Regions from separate parts of the Streptomyces sp. NPDC050147 genome, predicted to be linked through region 2. Evidence: riboswitches for the same ligand, from Rfam matches in the RefSeq annotation. Region 2 holds a riboswitch; the other holds the start of a gene.
What was found. A riboswitch is a leader RNA that binds a small molecule or an ion and turns the genes downstream of it on or off. The one in region 2 is predicted to bind cyclic di-AMP.
Positions count from the first base shown of each region.

Region 1 (7,712 bases), on a different contig from region 2:
CAGATCAGGGCCTCCAGGCGCTGCTCAACGGGCAGGTGACGTGCCGCGTCCCCATCCCCATCCCCGCCCCCGTCGGGATACGCGCGACCGGACGCCGTCTGTTCCGCCAGGAGTGTTCCGGTCGCGTCGAGGAATCGGCCGAGGGCTTCGGTGGCGGTGCCCGACTCGGTGTCGGCGGCATCGAGCACGGCGACCGCCCGACGGCTCAACTCGTCGCGCACCGCGGCGAGTAGCACGTCGCGGGTGCCGAAGTGCGCGTACGCGGTCTGGCGCGCCACGCCTGCCGCGGACGCGATGTCGGCCATGGTCGCATCTGGGCGCTCGGAGAGCGTCCGAATCGCTGCCGAGACCAGGGCGGCACGGTTGCGTCCGACCTCGGCCCGCTGACGACGACGTCTTATCTCTGACACGGTTGACAAGGATAACAGCCGGCTCAAGGATGACACGCATGTCAGAGATAACCGCAGCGGCCGCGCGCCGCCTTCTGGTCGACTACACCCGCGACATGGCCCTCTCCGACGAGGAACCGGAACGGATCGTGGACAAGACCCTGACCGACGATGTGGTCTGGGTGACCGACGGCAACGAGCTCACTCGCGCCCAGCTGATCGCGCACGCGCGCCCGGCCCGCAAGAACGTCACCGCCTGCGAGACGCGCATTGACGATCTCCTCGTCGACGGCAACCGGTTCGCCGCGCGCTGCCTCCTCAGTACCGATCACCGCGGACTCGGCCACCTGCAGATCGAGCTGCTGCTGATCGGCGAAGTCGCCGAGGACGGACGGGTCAGGCGCATCGACCAGTTGGGCCGCACCCTGGGCCATGCGAACGGCAGCCGGTGAAGTCGCCGTCGACTCCGGACCCGGCGTTCGACACGCAGGACGGCGAACCGCCCTCGTCGTCCCTCGGGCCGGCCTCACGCACCAGCGCGACCAGGACGGAGACCGGGGCGGTGATGCGCAAGCGGGTCCGGCTCCTCCTGGGCCTCGCCCTGATGTCCACCGGCACCCTCGCCGGCGCGTTCGGCTACGGAGCGGCCAACCTCGTCCCCACGTTCAACTCGGTCCCGCTCGACATGAGGTTGTCCTTCCACGCCCAGTTGATGCAGATGAACGGCATCACCATGCAGGGCGCCATGGGTACGTCGGCCATCAGCGCCCTGGCGCTCGCCATCATGACGCGCGGCACCTCACGGCGGCTGGCCGCAGGAGCCGGACTCCTCGCTGTCGCGTCCTTCCTCATCACCCGTCTCGGCAACGTCCCCATCAACGGCCGCATCAAACAGTGGGCGGCCACCTCCGCGCCCGCCGATCACGCCGAGATCCTGGCTCGCTGGGAGGCGTTCAACTACGCACGCACGGGCGCCGCATTCCTTGCCTTCGCACTACTGATCCTCCTCTGCCTGCGCCGAAGCGGTGGGAGAACGGCAGCCATGCGGCACCCCATGCATGGGTCCGGCACCGATGGGCACTAGGCGAGGGCTGGAAGGGGAGGACCGTCACGCCTGGGGAGGTCGCAAGGGCCTTCCCTTCCACCCGACTTCACCAGCTGATCCCGGCCGCCACCGGCAGATGGTCACTGCCCGTGGCCGGCAGCACCCACGAACTCGCCGGCTCCACGCCCCTGACCAGGATCTGGTCGATCCGCGCCACTGGAAAGGACGCCGGCCAGCTGAAGCCGAGGCCCTCGCCGGCCGCGTCCTGGGCCGAGCGCAGCCGCGCGGTGACACCGGCCAGCGCGCGGTCGTCAGTCGTGCCGTTCAGGTCGCCGAGCAGCAGCATCCGCTCGTTCTGCTCGGCGGCGACGGCCTCGGCGAGCGCCTTCGCGCCACGGTCCCGGCTCTCCGTCCAGAAGCCGTCCCTGGGAGTCACGCGCACGGACCCCAGGTGGGCCACATAGACCGCCAGGGGCCCCTGGTCCGTGGCCACCGTGGTACGCAGCGCCCGGTCGTAGGTCATCTTGACGGCGGCCGGCTTGGTGTCCGCCAGCGGCCCGTAGTCCATCTTGACGTCGACCGGCCGGGTGCCGGACAACGGCAGCTTGCTCCACACCCCGACCGTCCCCTTCACCACGTGGTACGGATACGCCTTCGCCAAGACCTTCTCGTACGACGGCTTCGCCTGCTCTGTGATCTCCTCCAGGGCCAGTACGTCCGCATCGGAGGCGGCCAGGGCTCGGGCGGTGCCGGCCGGATCCGAGTTGTCGGCGCCGACGTTGTGGCTGACCACGGTGAGGTCGCCGCCGGAACGGGACTTGTCGATGAGCAGCCCACCGAAGAGGTTCAGCCACACCAAGACCGGCACCAGCAGCGCCACCACCGCGCAGGCGGACCGACGCCACAGCGCCCCGGCCAGCAGCACCGGCACGAACAGGCCGAACCACGGCAGGAAGGTCTCCACCAGACTGCCGAGGCCCCCGTAGTCCGTGATCTGCGCGTGCAGCGACAGGAACAGACCCAGCAGCAGGGCCGATCCCGCGAGCACCTTGCCGCGCTTCCATGGCCCCGGCCGGGAGGCGATGCCGGCCGCCCGGCGGATGCGTGCGCGCCAAGCGCCGGAGGGGGTGTGGCCCTCGGCGTCCCGCTGCCCGGTCTGCTCCCTCGCGTCGACCTGCACCATGGTCTGTCCTCGCTCACTTACGGTCACTGCTGCATCCTGGGGTCTTGAGTCGGGTTGGCATACATGCGCGGACAGCCGTGATCGATCGCTTCGGGGCGGAGTTCGTAGTGCCACGGTTCGTTCTTGTAGATCTGGCACAGCCCGTGCTCGGCACCGTGTTCGGCCAGCCACTCCGTGGCGTCGGAGTGGCCAAGGTCGGCCGCATTCCCTGACACGTGGGGGGACGTCTCCGCGGTGGCCACCCATCGGGCAGCCGCGTCTTTGGACCCGTACTCGGAGATCGCCTCACGAAGAAGCTGGTTCTGGTAGTCCGGGGAGCGCCAGCCGCTGTTGACGTAGACCTCTACTCCGTCCTCGGCCGCATCCGTTGCTGCTCGGCGGAGAGCCTTGAGCAGACCTGGGTCGAGGCCGTCCACGGCCGGAATCGCGTCATCGAAGACCGTCACTCCGTCGGGAACGACGCCGTCATCCTCACCGAGCGCATCACTGTGCTCGCCACCAAGAGAACTCAGGGGTGAGGCGGCCGAGGAGTGCGAGGGCTTCAGTAATCGCCCGCCGAGGGCCGCGGTGGTCGCCGCTATGACGACTGCCAGGCCCAGCAGACCGATCAGGCCGACGGCAAGGCGTCGGCGAAACCGCCGGGGCGTTGTTCGTGCTGATGACCGGGTTCGATTCATGCCGCCAGTCAAGGCAGCGCGGTGTTGCCGGCACGTATGCGGTTTTCGATACGCCGACGATAAGCACCCTCTCGTAGCGTCGGGAGCATGCGCGTGCCGCTTGTGGAGGACGAGCGGCTGGGAAACCTCGCCGGACGGACGGCGGGGCGGACTCTGATCGGAGCCCGCCCCGCGGCTGTCGAAGTTCTCTACGACATCAGCAGTGTCCGTCCGCCTCGAACATGACGAGTCCGGTCAGCGGCCGGTGCAGGGCTCGCACAGGAGTCCCTGGGCGAAGCGTTCGAAGGCCGCCTTGGTTCCTGCTCCGGGGATTCCGTCGATCGCGCCGTTGTAATTCCAGCTGTCGTGGCTGAGCTTGCGCTGCAACGCCTTGATGGTGCCGCTTCCGACGACTCCGTCGATGGCTCCGTTGTAGCCGTGCGCCCTGAGGTGGCGCTGGAACGCCTTCCAGCTACCGGTGCCCAGGTAGCCGTCGATGGATCCCCTGTAGCCGTGGAACGCAGCCAACCACTCCTGAACGGCCCTGGCCTGCCTGCGATCGAGACCGAGGTTGACCACCGCCTGCGTGGTGGCGCCTGACGTACTCACCGTTGCCGCCCTCGGCGCCTCCGCCGGAGTCGCCGCGAACCCGTTTCCCGTTGCCGCAAGGCTGGCGCCTACCACGCCGGCAACCAGAGCAAGACGGACGAGTGGTCTGGCCGACAGTTTCATGTACATATGCAACTCCCCGTTGACGCATCGCATGCGGCCCGAGCACGACTTTCGTGGCGTGTGACGAGCCCTTCTCTTCATCGGCAGACGGTAGGAAAGATATGGGGCCGTTGGCATGAGTATGGGTACTCAATGGGTAACCCCGGTCTCTGCCAACAGGCGTGTGACAGAGGCGAGTTCGGCGGCGCCGTCGAACTGCTCCACCTCGGCCTGCCCGGCCGGTTCGGCCGCCGCGCGCAGACGCTGCTCACCCCGGACCCGGCCTCCGACCTCAATCGACTGCACCGCAGATGGAACGGTCTGCCAGCCCGCCGCACCAACGGGCGAACACGTCGGCCGCGCTCGTCGACGCCCAAAGACGGCAGCGCCGCACAGCTGCACCTGACGGCAGTCGGCCGGCCATTTCGCCGCCCGCGCCCGGCACAACTGAGCCGTCGTCACGTACGACAGCCTGCCCTGGTCGTCCGCGCGTACGTCGTGAAGTGAACTCCGGCGGTATGCGCCGCCTCGCTACCTCCCTGGTTGCAACCAGAGGCCCCCCTGGCTGACGCCCGCTAAGCCCGGCCCGCCGTAGGTTCCATCAATGCGGCGCGCTCCAGAGGGCGCCGCAACGGCAGCTTCTGGGGAAAGTTCTACGACCACAAGATCGACGGGAAGTACGTCCTGCTCCAGGCCAAGTGGAAGGGGCAGGCCTGGACGACCATTCGTACCGCCGCGAATGACGAAGGCTTCAAGGGCAATTACAGCAAGCTCAACGGATCGAATCGGGCCTCAGGATGCGGCTCCCTCACAAGGAGCCGCATCCAGGGTTCGCCAACTGGGCCACGGATTCAGGGCCGTTGTGGGAATTGCCGCCCAAGTCCCCACACGAGAACCGCCTCCCACCGTCACACACAAGGCCACCATGACCAGCAAACCACTTAGACAACATAGGCCATATGCCCCTTTTGACGCACAAAGAACGCCCTCGCGTTATGTCCGAATTGAGGATTAAGGCCACTTCTGCACCCAGTTGGGATTGCGCTTCAGTGGAATGAGTCACACCCGACTGCGCGACCGCTCAAGAGCCGCTCGGCGCATTTTCGTTTCACGCAAAGAAAGTTGAGGCTATTTGATCAATGGGGCCAAGGGATTTCGATCACTAGAATCGCCCCCGCGCATTCCCCCCATCGAATTCCGCCCTTGTTCTGTCCGGGCTTTCTCGCCTAACCTCACCGTCAATCCGGATGGAACGCCGAATCCTGCCGCTGTCCGGAAACCCTTCCCGTACTCACTCACTTACGCACGGCAGGAGCGGGGGAACCAGGTAAGCCGCCGTTCCGGACTCCGGAACGGCTCGGGGTGAAGTCACATTCGCAGTGTGACCGGACATCTCCCGTCCGAACCCGACAGCTCACCTCGTAGGCGACGGAGAGGAAATTCGTCATGCCTGCAAAGGGAAAGCACCGCCGTCCCAAGTCCAGCTCGTTCCGCCGGGGCATCGCCGCGGCGGGCACGGGCGGCGCCGTGCTCGTCCTCCCGGTGATCGGCGCGACCTCGGCCGGCGCCGCGCAGCCCGCGGCGGCCGCCAAGCCCGCCGCCCCCAAGACCTACGTCATCGCCGAGGGCGACTCGCTCTCCAAGATCGCCCGAGAGCACTCCGTCAGCGGCGGCTGGAAGAAGCTGTACGAGGACAACCGCAGCGTGCTGGGTGACAACCCGAGACTGATCCACCCCGGTCTCAAGCTCACCATCGGGCAGAAGGCCCCGGCCAAGCCCGCGGAGGATGCGACCGCCTCCAAGGCGTCCGACGAGCGCGCGGACCGCTCCAAGCGCACGAACACCGCCGCCGAGCCCGCCGCCGCACCGGCGAAGAAGACGTACACCAACAACCTCGACGGCTGGATCAAGGAGTCGCTCGACGTCATGGCCCAGCACGGCATCCCCGGCACCTACGAGGGCATCCACCGCAACGTGATGCGCGAGTCCTCCGGCAACCCGCTGGCCATCAACAACTGGGACGTCAACGCCGCCGCAGGGACCCCGTCCAAGGGGCTCCTGCAGGTCATCGCCCCCACCTTCGACGCCTACCACGTGCCCGGCACCTCGCTGGACAGCTACGACCCGGTCGCCAACATCACCGCCGCCTGCAACTACGCGGCCGACCGGTACGGCTCGATCGACAACGTGAACGGCCCCTACTAGGAGCCCCCTCTCGACCGCCCCGAGCCCCGGCACGCACTGCGTCCGGGGCTCAGGCGCGAGCCTGTCCGGGGCTCAGGCGCGGGCCGTAGATTGGCATGCACCCGTCTATTCACAGACGGGTGCATGCCAATAAGGTGAGCGACCTTCGCGTTCTGGGAGGTCTCATGAACGGTCTCCGTGCGGTCATCATCGGTCTTGTCGTCGCGTGTGCAGCAGCCGTGTCGCCCGTCACGGCCGGGTCGCCGGCCGCGGCCGTGCCGCCTGCCGATGCCGGTACGCCGAGCGTGACGCCAAGGTGGTCGGCGCTGCCGGTGCCCGCGGCTGCCCCTCCGGTGACCGTGTCCGATCTCGCCGCCCGCGGGGCGGGCGACGCCTGGGCGACCGGGTACGAGCACACCGCCGACTGGGTGCGGCCGATGCTCTACCGGTGGGACGGCGCGGCGTGGAGCCGGGACACCACCTTCCCCGGCGCCGATGAGTCGGGCTGGCTCGGCAAGGTGCGGTTCGTCGGCAAGGAGGCGTGGATCTTCCACAACCGCGCCGGGACGGGAGAGATCCTGCGCCGGTCGGCGGGAGGGTGGATCACCGTCCCGCTGCCGCAGACCCTGTGGACCTATCAGGACTTCGCCGCGGTACCGGGCGCCGCGTGGGTGGTCGGTGAGGACGACACCGGGCCGAAGGTGTTGCACTACGACGGTTCCGACTGGACCACACAGCCCACCCCGGACGGTGTTCTGTACGTGATGGGCATCACCGCGCGTTCGGCCACCGACGCCTGGGCCTGGGCGGACACCACCAGCGGGACCACCGTCCTGCGCTGGGACGGCACGGCATGGCGGGACGCGAAGGTGTCGCTGCCGCCGAACAGCAACGTACACACGATGCTGCTCGAACCGTCCGGCCGGGTCACGATCGGCGGCAGCCAGTACACCGACGGCGGGACGCGCACCTACCTCATGAGCTGGAACGGCCACACCTGGCGCACCACCTACCCGCCGCTGGGCAATATCCACATCGAGGCGATGGTGCGCGGCGCGGACGGCGCGCTGTGGCTGCCGGTGCGCAGCGACCGCGCGTTCCAGTCGAAGTACGCGCGGGTGAACGGCTCCCGCATCACCTTCTCCTACGGCCCTGAGCGCACGAACGCGATCGACGTGAAACCGCGTGCACTGGCGAAGACCGGGTCCACGCTGCTGTCCTTCGGGACCGTGGAGATCTACGGCTCGAAGCCGAACCTGATGAGCGAGCGGCTGGGAGGCTGACCATGGTGCGCCGACTTCTCGTCGCGGTCCTCGCCGTCGCGATGACCGCCGTCACCGTCATGAGCTCGGCCGCGTCGGAATCCCCTGCCTGGCAACACGTCCCGGTTCCGGCACAGGTACGCCCCCAGGCCGGGCTGAACGAGGCCGTGGCGTTCGGGCCGGACCGGGCGTGGGCGGTGGGTTCCGACGCCGTCGGTCGCGAGGCGCCGGGCTTCCCGCTGATGCTGCGCTGGGACGGAACCGCGTGGCAGCGCCAGAGCC
Region 1 is NZ_JBFALJ010000014.1:67,155-74,866, forward strand. Features, by position in the region: gene AB0I94_RS22085 (TetR family transcriptional regulator) at 1-410, opposite strand, end outside; gene AB0I94_RS22090 (nuclear transport factor 2 family protein) at 449-841, shown strand; gene AB0I94_RS22095 (DUF1772 domain-containing protein) at 838-1,473, shown strand; gene AB0I94_RS22100 (endonuclease/exonuclease/phosphatase family protein) at 1,541-2,644, opposite strand; gene AB0I94_RS22105 (M15 family metallopeptidase) at 2,641-3,294, opposite strand; gene AB0I94_RS22110 (peptidoglycan-binding protein) at 3,529-3,882, opposite strand; gene AB0I94_RS22115 (hypothetical protein) at 4,138-4,491, shown strand; cyclic di-AMP (ydaO/yuaA leader) riboswitch at 5,271-5,427, shown strand; gene AB0I94_RS22120 (LysM peptidoglycan-binding domain-containing protein) at 5,431-6,189, shown strand; gene AB0I94_RS22125 (hypothetical protein) at 6,354-7,451, shown strand; gene AB0I94_RS22130 (hypothetical protein) at 7,454-7,712, shown strand, end outside.
Region 1: it holds a riboswitch for cyclic di-AMP, as region 2 does, so the genes downstream of both, AB0I94_RS22120 (LysM peptidoglycan-binding domain-containing protein) here and AB0I94_RS35275 (NlpC/P60 family protein) in region 2, are expected to answer to the same signal.

Region 2 (7,712 bases):
GCTGTGGATGGGCATGTAGTAGATCGACTCGACGCGGACGTTCGTGCCCGGCTTCGGGGCGTGGATCATCTTGCCGTCGCCGATGTATATCCCCACGTGGCTGATGTCGTCGTAGAAGAAGACCAGGTCGCCCGGCTTGGCGTCGGCCGTCTTCACGGTCGTGCCGACCTTCACCTGGTCCCACGTCGTACGCGGCAGGGAGATCCCCGCGGCCTTCCAGGCGTCCTGGGTGAGCCCGGAGCAGTCGTAGGAGTCGGGGCCGGCGGCGCCCCACACGTACGGCTTGCCGATTTGACCCTCGGCGAAGTTGATCACCTTCGCGGCCTTCGTCGCGTAACCACTGTCCGTGCCGCCAGAGCCAGAGCCAGAGCCAGAGCCTGCGCCCGTGTCGGTGCCGGAGCCCGAACCCGAGCCCGAGTCCGGGGTCGTCTCCTTCTCCTTCTCGCGTTCCTTGGCCGCGGCCTCCTCGGCCGCCTTGCGCTTGGCCTCCGCCTCGGCTTCCTGCTTGCGCGCCAGCTCGGCGGCCTTGCGCTTGGCCTCTTCTTCCTTCTTCTTCTCGATCGCCGCCAGCCGTGCCTTCTCCTCGGCCGTCAGCTCCGAGAGCAGCGTGCGCGCCTGACCCAGCTTCTTCTGGACGGTCTGCTTGCTCGTCCTGAGATCGTCCCGTGAGTCGCTCAGCGTCTCCAGGCTCTTGGCGGCCTTCGTGCGCTGCTTCGTCGCCGAGGCCTGTTGCGTCTGGTAGTCGTCGACCGCCTTCTTCTGGCGCGCGGTCAGCCGTTCCGACAGGTGGTTCTGGGCGAAGTACCCCTCCGGGTCGTCGGCGAGCAGCATCGTGGCGGTCTCCGAGACGCCGCCGGTGCGGTACTGGGCCGCGGCGAACGTGCCCAGCTGTTGGTGGGCCTCGTTCAGCTTGTCCGTGCGCTTGGCCACATCGTCGAGAAGGGTGTCGACCTTCTTGCGCTGCTTGTCGGTGCGCTCCTTGACCGAGTTGTACTTCTGGGTGGCTACGCCCGCCTGGTGATAGAGGTCGTCGACCTTCTTCTGCACCTCTTCGAGGCTGGGCTTCTCGGGTGCGGACGGTGCCGCTTGCGCGCTCTGTGACAGGAGAGCCACGGAGGTGAGGGCTGCCGTCGTGATGCCGAGGGCGGGAGCGGCGCGTAGGCCGGCCATGCGGGTCCGCGGCTTGCGGTGCGACGCCAAGGGAGGCGACTCCTTCCGTAGACCGCCTACCGGGTTAGCTGTCGGGTTCGGGCGGGTGGTTCCGGAAGGTTGCCCTACGGTCCCGTACCGCGTACGGGACCGATTCACCCCAAGTTCATCGTGGGTCCCCGGCTCCGAGGAGATCGAACTCGGCGGAGGCCACCCGTTCCCGGCGGGGTTCGCCGGTGGGAGTACGAGCGGCCCGCGGAGCACGCTAGCCAACTCGTGTGGCTCGTGTGAAGGTTGATGTTCGATATGCCCGATACATTTTCGTTACTTTACGAAGCTCTTGACGCGGGCACGCCGTGTTATGACGGAGAGTGGCAGGGCGTGGGCGTGGCGTAGGCGGGTGTGACGTGGCCGGAACCCGGAGCGGGTTGTCAGTGGGGCCGCCTAGACTCGGGAGGCGATGAGCAGCCTCTTTGATGACAGCTTCCTGGCGGACCTCCAGCCCTCGCGGGCTTCGGAGGAGGAGTCCCCGCCGCCGCCCGAGGACAGTGCTCCGGAATCCGTTCCGGATGATCTGTTCGACGGGAAGTTCGACGCGCCCGTGCCCCGGGAGGCGCACTACCGCGGCGGCGCCCCGCGCCCCGTGATCGACCCGGCGGCCCTGCTCGACGGGCTGAACGAGAACCAGCGCGCGGCTGTCGTGCACGCGCACTCCCCGCTGCTCATCGTCGCGGGGGCGGGCTCCGGCAAGACCCGCGTCCTGACGCACCGCATCGCGTATCTCCTGGCAGAGCGGCACGTGCACCCGGGGCAGATCCTGGCGATCACGTTCACCAACAAGGCCGCGGGCGAGATGAAGGAGCGCGTCGAGCAGCTCGTCGGGCCGCGGGCCAACGCGATGTGGGTGTCGACGTTCCACAGCGCGTGCGTCCGCATCCTGCGCCGCGAGTCGAAGAAGCTGGGCTTCACCTCCTCCTTCTCGATCTACGACGCCGCCGACTCCAAGCGGCTCATGGCGCTGGTCTGCCGCGACCTGGACATCGACCCGAAGAAGTTCCCGCCGAAGTCCTTCAGCGCCAAGATCTCGAACCTGAAGAACGAGCTGATCGACGAGGAGACCTTCGCAGGCCAGGCCGCCGACGGCTTCGAGAAGACGCTCGCGCAGGCGTACGCGATGTACCAGTCGCGGCTGCGCGAGGCGAACGCCCTCGACTTCGACGACCTGATCATGACGACGGTCCACATGTTCCGCGCGTTCCCGGACGTCGCCGAGCACTACCGCCGCCGCTTCCGCCACGTGATGGTCGACGAGTACCAGGACACCAACCACGCGCAGTACGCCCTGGTCCGCGAGCTGGTGGGGCCCTCCGGAGGCGAGGGTGACGACCCCGCCGAGCTGTGTGTCGTGGGCGACGCGGACCAGTCGATCTACGCCTTCCGCGGCGCCACGATCCGCAACATCCTCCAGTTCGAGGAGGACTATCCGAACGCGACCACGATCCTCCTCGAGCAGAACTACCGCTCCACGCAGACGATCCTGACCGCGGCCAACGCCGTCATCGAGCGCAACGAAAGCCGCCGCCCCAAGAACCTGTGGACCAACGCGGGCGCGGGCGCGGGCATCATCGGCTATGTCGCCGACACCGAGCACGACGAGGCGCAGTTCGTCGCCGACGAGATCGACCGGCTCACCGACGCGGGTGACGCGAAGGCGGGCGACGTCGCGATCTTCTACCGGACGAACGCGCAGTCCCGTGTCTTCGAAGAGATCTTCATCCGCGTCGGCCTGCCCTACAAGGTCGTCGGCGGCGTCCGCTTCTACGAGCGCAAGGAGGTCCGGGACGTCCTCGCGTATCTGCGAGTGCTCGCCAATCCGGAGGACTCCGTCCCGCTGCGGCGCATCCTGAACGTACCCAAGAGGGGCATCGGCGACCGCGCGGAGGCGATGATCGACGCGCTCTCGCAGCGCGAGAAGATCTCCTTCCCGCAGGCACTGAAGCGCGTCGACGAGGCGTACGGAATGGCGGCCCGTTCGGCGAACGCCGTCAAGCGTTTCAACGTTCTGATGGAGGAGCTGCGGACCATCGTCGAGTCGGGCGCCGGGCCCGCCGTCGTCCTGGAGGCCGTGCTCGAACGGACCGGGTACCTCGCCGAGCTGCAGGCCTCGACCGACCCGCAGGACGAGACCCGCATCGAGAACCTCCAGGAACTCGCCGCCGTGGCCCTGGAGTTCGAGCAGGACAGTGGGGAGGCGACCTCCGAAGGCCAAGCGGAAGGCGAAGGCGAGAACGACGGCGAGGATGTGGCCGAAGGCGCCGGCACAGGAGTGTCGGGCACACTCTCGGAGTTCCTCGAGCGGGTCGCGCTCGTCGCCGACTCCGACCAGATCCCGGACGAGGAGGACGACGGCTCCGGAGTCATCACGCTGATGACGCTGCACACCGCCAAGGGCCTCGAGTTCCCGGTCGTCTTCCTGACCGGCATGGAGGACGGCGTCTTCCCGCACATGCGCTCCCTCGGCCAGGTCAAGGAACTGGAGGAGGAGCGCCGCCTCGCGTACGTGGGCATCACGCGCGCGCGGGAGCGGCTCTACCTGACGCGGTCCTCGATGCGCAGCGCCTGGGGACAGCCCTCGTACAACCCGCCCTCGCGCTTCCTGGAGGAGATCCCGGAGTCCCACCTGGACTGGAAGCGAAAGGGTTCCGTCGGCGCACCGGCAACCTCCGGGCCCGCAGCCGGAATCGCCTCCTCCTTGTCGTCGTCCCGCTCGCGCACCGGGGGCGCGCAGGGATTCGCCACGCGCCGCGCCTCGGAGAAGCCGGTGGTCGCGCTCGCGATCGGGGACCGGGTCACGCACGACCAGTTCGGCCTCGGGACCGTGGTCGGGGTGAAGGGGACGGGTGCGAACGCCGAGGCGACGGTGGACTTCGGAGAGCCGAAGCCGAAGCGGCTCCTCCTGCGCTACGCACCGGTGGAGAAGCTCTGACGCCGCGCGCGGCGGCCTGAGTTACGTCGGGTCGAGGCCGTGGCTGCGCAGCCACGGCAGCGGGTCGATCGCCGAGCCGCCGGCGGGACGCACCTCGAAGTGCAGGTGCGGGCCCGTGGAGTTGCCGGAGTTGCCGGAGAAGGCGATGGGGTCACCCGCCTTGACGGGGCCGCTGGAGACCGTGTGCGTGGAGAGGTGGCAGTACCACGTCTCCGTGCCGTCCTTGGCGGTCACGATCGCCATGTTGCCGTAGGCGCTGTTCCACTTCGTGGAGACCGTGCCGTCGGTGGCGGCGAGCACCTCGCTGCCGTACGACACCGGGAAGTCGATTCCGGAGTGCGCGGACATCCAGTTGACGCCGGCCTGGCCGTAATAAGCGCTCAGGCCGTGCTGCTTCACCGGAAGCGAGAACTTCGGGCGCAGGCGCTCCTTGCGCGCGGCTTCCTCGGCGGCCTTCCTCTGGGCGGCGACCTTCTCCGCCTTGAGGTCGATGCGCTCCTGGGTGCGGCTCGCGCGATCGGCGAAGTCACCGGCGTCCGCGGAGACGTTCGCCAGCTGCGTGTCGAGCTTGTTGTTGGCGGTGGAGGGCTGCACCGGCGCGGTGTCCGGGGCCGTTGCCGCCTGCGTCTCCTTGCCGTCGTCGCCGCCGAAGTCGCCCACGGAGGCGGCGGCGATACCCGCGACGCCCATCACGCAGGCGGAGGGCACGGCGACGGTGAAGAGCGCGGAGCGCTTGGCGGGGGAGCGACGGCGGGCCCGGGAACGGGAGCCGTGCGAACGGTCGATGAGCGGAGGTTCGCCGTCACTCGCGGAAGCCCGGCGGCTCGGCTCGACCGGGCCGAGTGAATCGGCGGGAGCCTCGTCGGGCGTGAATTCGTGCTCGGCGTGAGCCGGTTCGGCGTAGGCCTCGGGGGAGTGGGGGTCGGAGTCGTACGACGCGGAGGCGTAGGACCCGGTGTCGTAAGGCGAATGCTCGTACGGTTCGGGGGCCTCGTACGTGTCGGGCGCTCCGGGCGTGTCCTGGGCCTCGTACGTGCCGTGTGCCTCGTGCGCCTCATGGGTCTCGGGGGTGCCGTAGCCCTCGTGTGTCCCGGTGCTCCCGTACGTCATGTCCTGGGCGCCGGAGTTCCACGCGGTCGCGTCGTACGCGCCGGTGTCGAAGGCCGGGGTCTCCCACTGGCCGGTCGGCTGCGGCTGGTCCCAGGCGCCCGCGTCCCAATGCCCCGTGGCCTCGGGGCCGCCGGTCTGCGCCGGGATGTCGGCGGAGAGATGCTGATGGCCGCCGGTGGACCACATGGGGCCGGTGTCGTAACTGCCGGTCTCATAACCACTGGTGTCGTACGCGGCTTGGTGCTGTGCGGTGTACGGGTCGTAGTTCAGCGTCTGTTGCGTTCCCGTGGTGGACCACTGGCCGGTGTCGTACGAACTGCCGGGCATGTCGCCGAAGAGCGGGTCGGACGCAAAGCTTCCGGTGTCGTGACCGGCCGTCGCATGACTGCCCGTGATGTCGAAGCTCCCGGTGGAATAGCCGTCGTACCCGGGCTGGGCGCCGTGGGGGGTGCTCTGCGGGTCATACGCCGCGTAGGGCGCATGGTCGGCGGGTGCCGAGGCCGGGGGTGTCGAGCTCCCCGACGGGTGACGGTCGTTCACCAACTTCTCTTTCGCCTCGGCAGCAGGGGCAGAGCAGTGCGGTGACTGTACCCGGCGGTACGCGGGCGCGACAATCTTCGGCAGGTTTCGTGCTCTCGGGAAACGGGCATTCGGCCGCCTTTCGGCGGACTGCGGGCACAGCCTTGGCCCTGCGTTCGAGCTCCGTTCGACAAATTTTCCTCGCCGCGCGCTGCGCGAGCTGCTCCTCAGGCCACGGTGAGTCCGTTCTCGGCACTCTTCGCCGGGGCGCCCGGAGCAGGCAGATCGAGGGCTTGGCGGATGCCGGCGGCGACCGCTGGGTGCACGGGCAGGGCGAGATGGCCGACACCGGAGACACGTACATTCTGGGCGATCAGGTCGGGGTGGTTGACGCAGGCCGCCTCCAGCGGGTCCATCAGCTGGTCCAGGTCGCTCCAGAAACTCACGAAACGGGTCCGGCAGCCCGGTGCGGGCTCTCGCAACTCCTCGATCACGTCCGAGCCGGGGCGCATCTGGCGCACGATCGGGTGCGCGTCGGCCAGCGGCACGACCCGCGTTCCCTCATGTGGGGTACCGAGGGTGACCAGCGTGCGGACGCGCTCGTCGCCGCCCAGGCGCTGCGCGTAATAGCGGGCTATCAGGCCGCCGAGGCTGTGCCCGACGATGTCCACCTGGTGGTGGCCCGTGCGCTCGCAGATCTCCTCTATGTGGCGGCCGAGCAGCTCGGCCGCCGTGCGGATGTCGCAGGTGAGGGGGGAGTAGTTGAGGGACTCCACGTGCTGGCCGCCGTGCTGGGCCAGGGAGCGGCGCAGGAGGACGAAGACCGAGCGGTTGTCGATGAAGCCGTGCAGGAGGACGACCGGCGGGCGGCTCTCCGCGGGGAGCCGGGGGGCGTCAGGAGGCGGTGGTTCGGAGACGGTCCTGCGTTCCTGGGCGATGCCCGACGGGTAGAGGAGGAGGTGGCCGGCGAGGATCGCCACCTCTAGTGCGGTCGCCTTCAGCAGGGCGATGGAGAGCCCCGCCAGTCTGGCGGGCAAGAGAGAGCAGGGCGGGCGAAAGGGCAGGACCCTCGTGATGGTCATGGTCGACCTCCCGGTCGGCACGCCGGGGGACGGCTCTGTCCCCCGTGTGCCCGTAGTGGGGAGGCGTGGCCGAGGTCGTACGGCGGTGCGTGGTCAGCGCCGACGGCGTCCCGTGCATCGGCGCGAACGCCGATGCGCCGTGTCCACGGCGCGCGGCGGACGGCGCGGCGGCACGGCGACCTCGTTGCGGCTCCCCTTGCGCCGTCCCGGAGGCGGTCCAAAAGCCGCTGGAAACGGGAGTGGCGCGCAGCGAACGTGTCCCTTCGTGTGATTTCCCCCTCGCTCTCCACCGTGAAACTGCCGGGTGCGAGATGCTGGGGATAACGTTCGTTCACTTCCCCGGCCGGTGCGGCACGGGGTGCCAGTGCTGGGACAGATGGATATCGGTACATGGAGGCAGTGATGGGTGTGGCAGCCGGACCGATCCGCGTGGTGGTGGCCAAACCGGGTCTCGACGGTCATGATCGCGGGGCCAAGGTGATCGCGAGGGCACTGCGTGACGCGGGCATGGAGGTCATCTACACCGGCCTGCATCAGACGCCCGAGCAGGTGGTGGACACCGCGATCCAGGAGGACGCCGACGCGATCGGTCTGTCCATCCTCTCCGGCGCCCACAACACGCTCTTCGCGCGCGTGATCGAGCTTCTCAAGGAGCGCGACGCGGCGGACATCAAGGTCTTTGGCGGCGGCATCATCCCTGAGGCGGACATCGCGCCGCTCAAGGAGAAGGGCGTCGCGGAGATCTTCACTCCCGGGGCGACGACGGCCTCGATCGTGGACTGGGTCCGGGCGAACGTCCACCAGCCGGCCGGCGCCTGACGGCCACGGTGCCGGGGTAGGGGCGCCCGGTCGCCTCCCTCGCTCCG
Region 2 is NZ_JBFALJ010000031.1:16,248-23,959, forward strand. Features, by position in the region: gene AB0I94_RS35275 (NlpC/P60 family protein) at 1-1,200, opposite strand, end outside; cyclic di-AMP (ydaO/yuaA leader) riboswitch at 1,208-1,365, opposite strand; gene pcrA (DNA helicase PcrA) at 1,610-4,135, shown strand; gene AB0I94_RS35285 (peptidoglycan DD-metalloendopeptidase family protein) at 4,157-5,785, opposite strand; gene AB0I94_RS35290 (alpha/beta fold hydrolase) at 5,992-6,846, opposite strand; gene AB0I94_RS35295 (cobalamin B12-binding domain-containing protein) at 7,249-7,665, shown strand.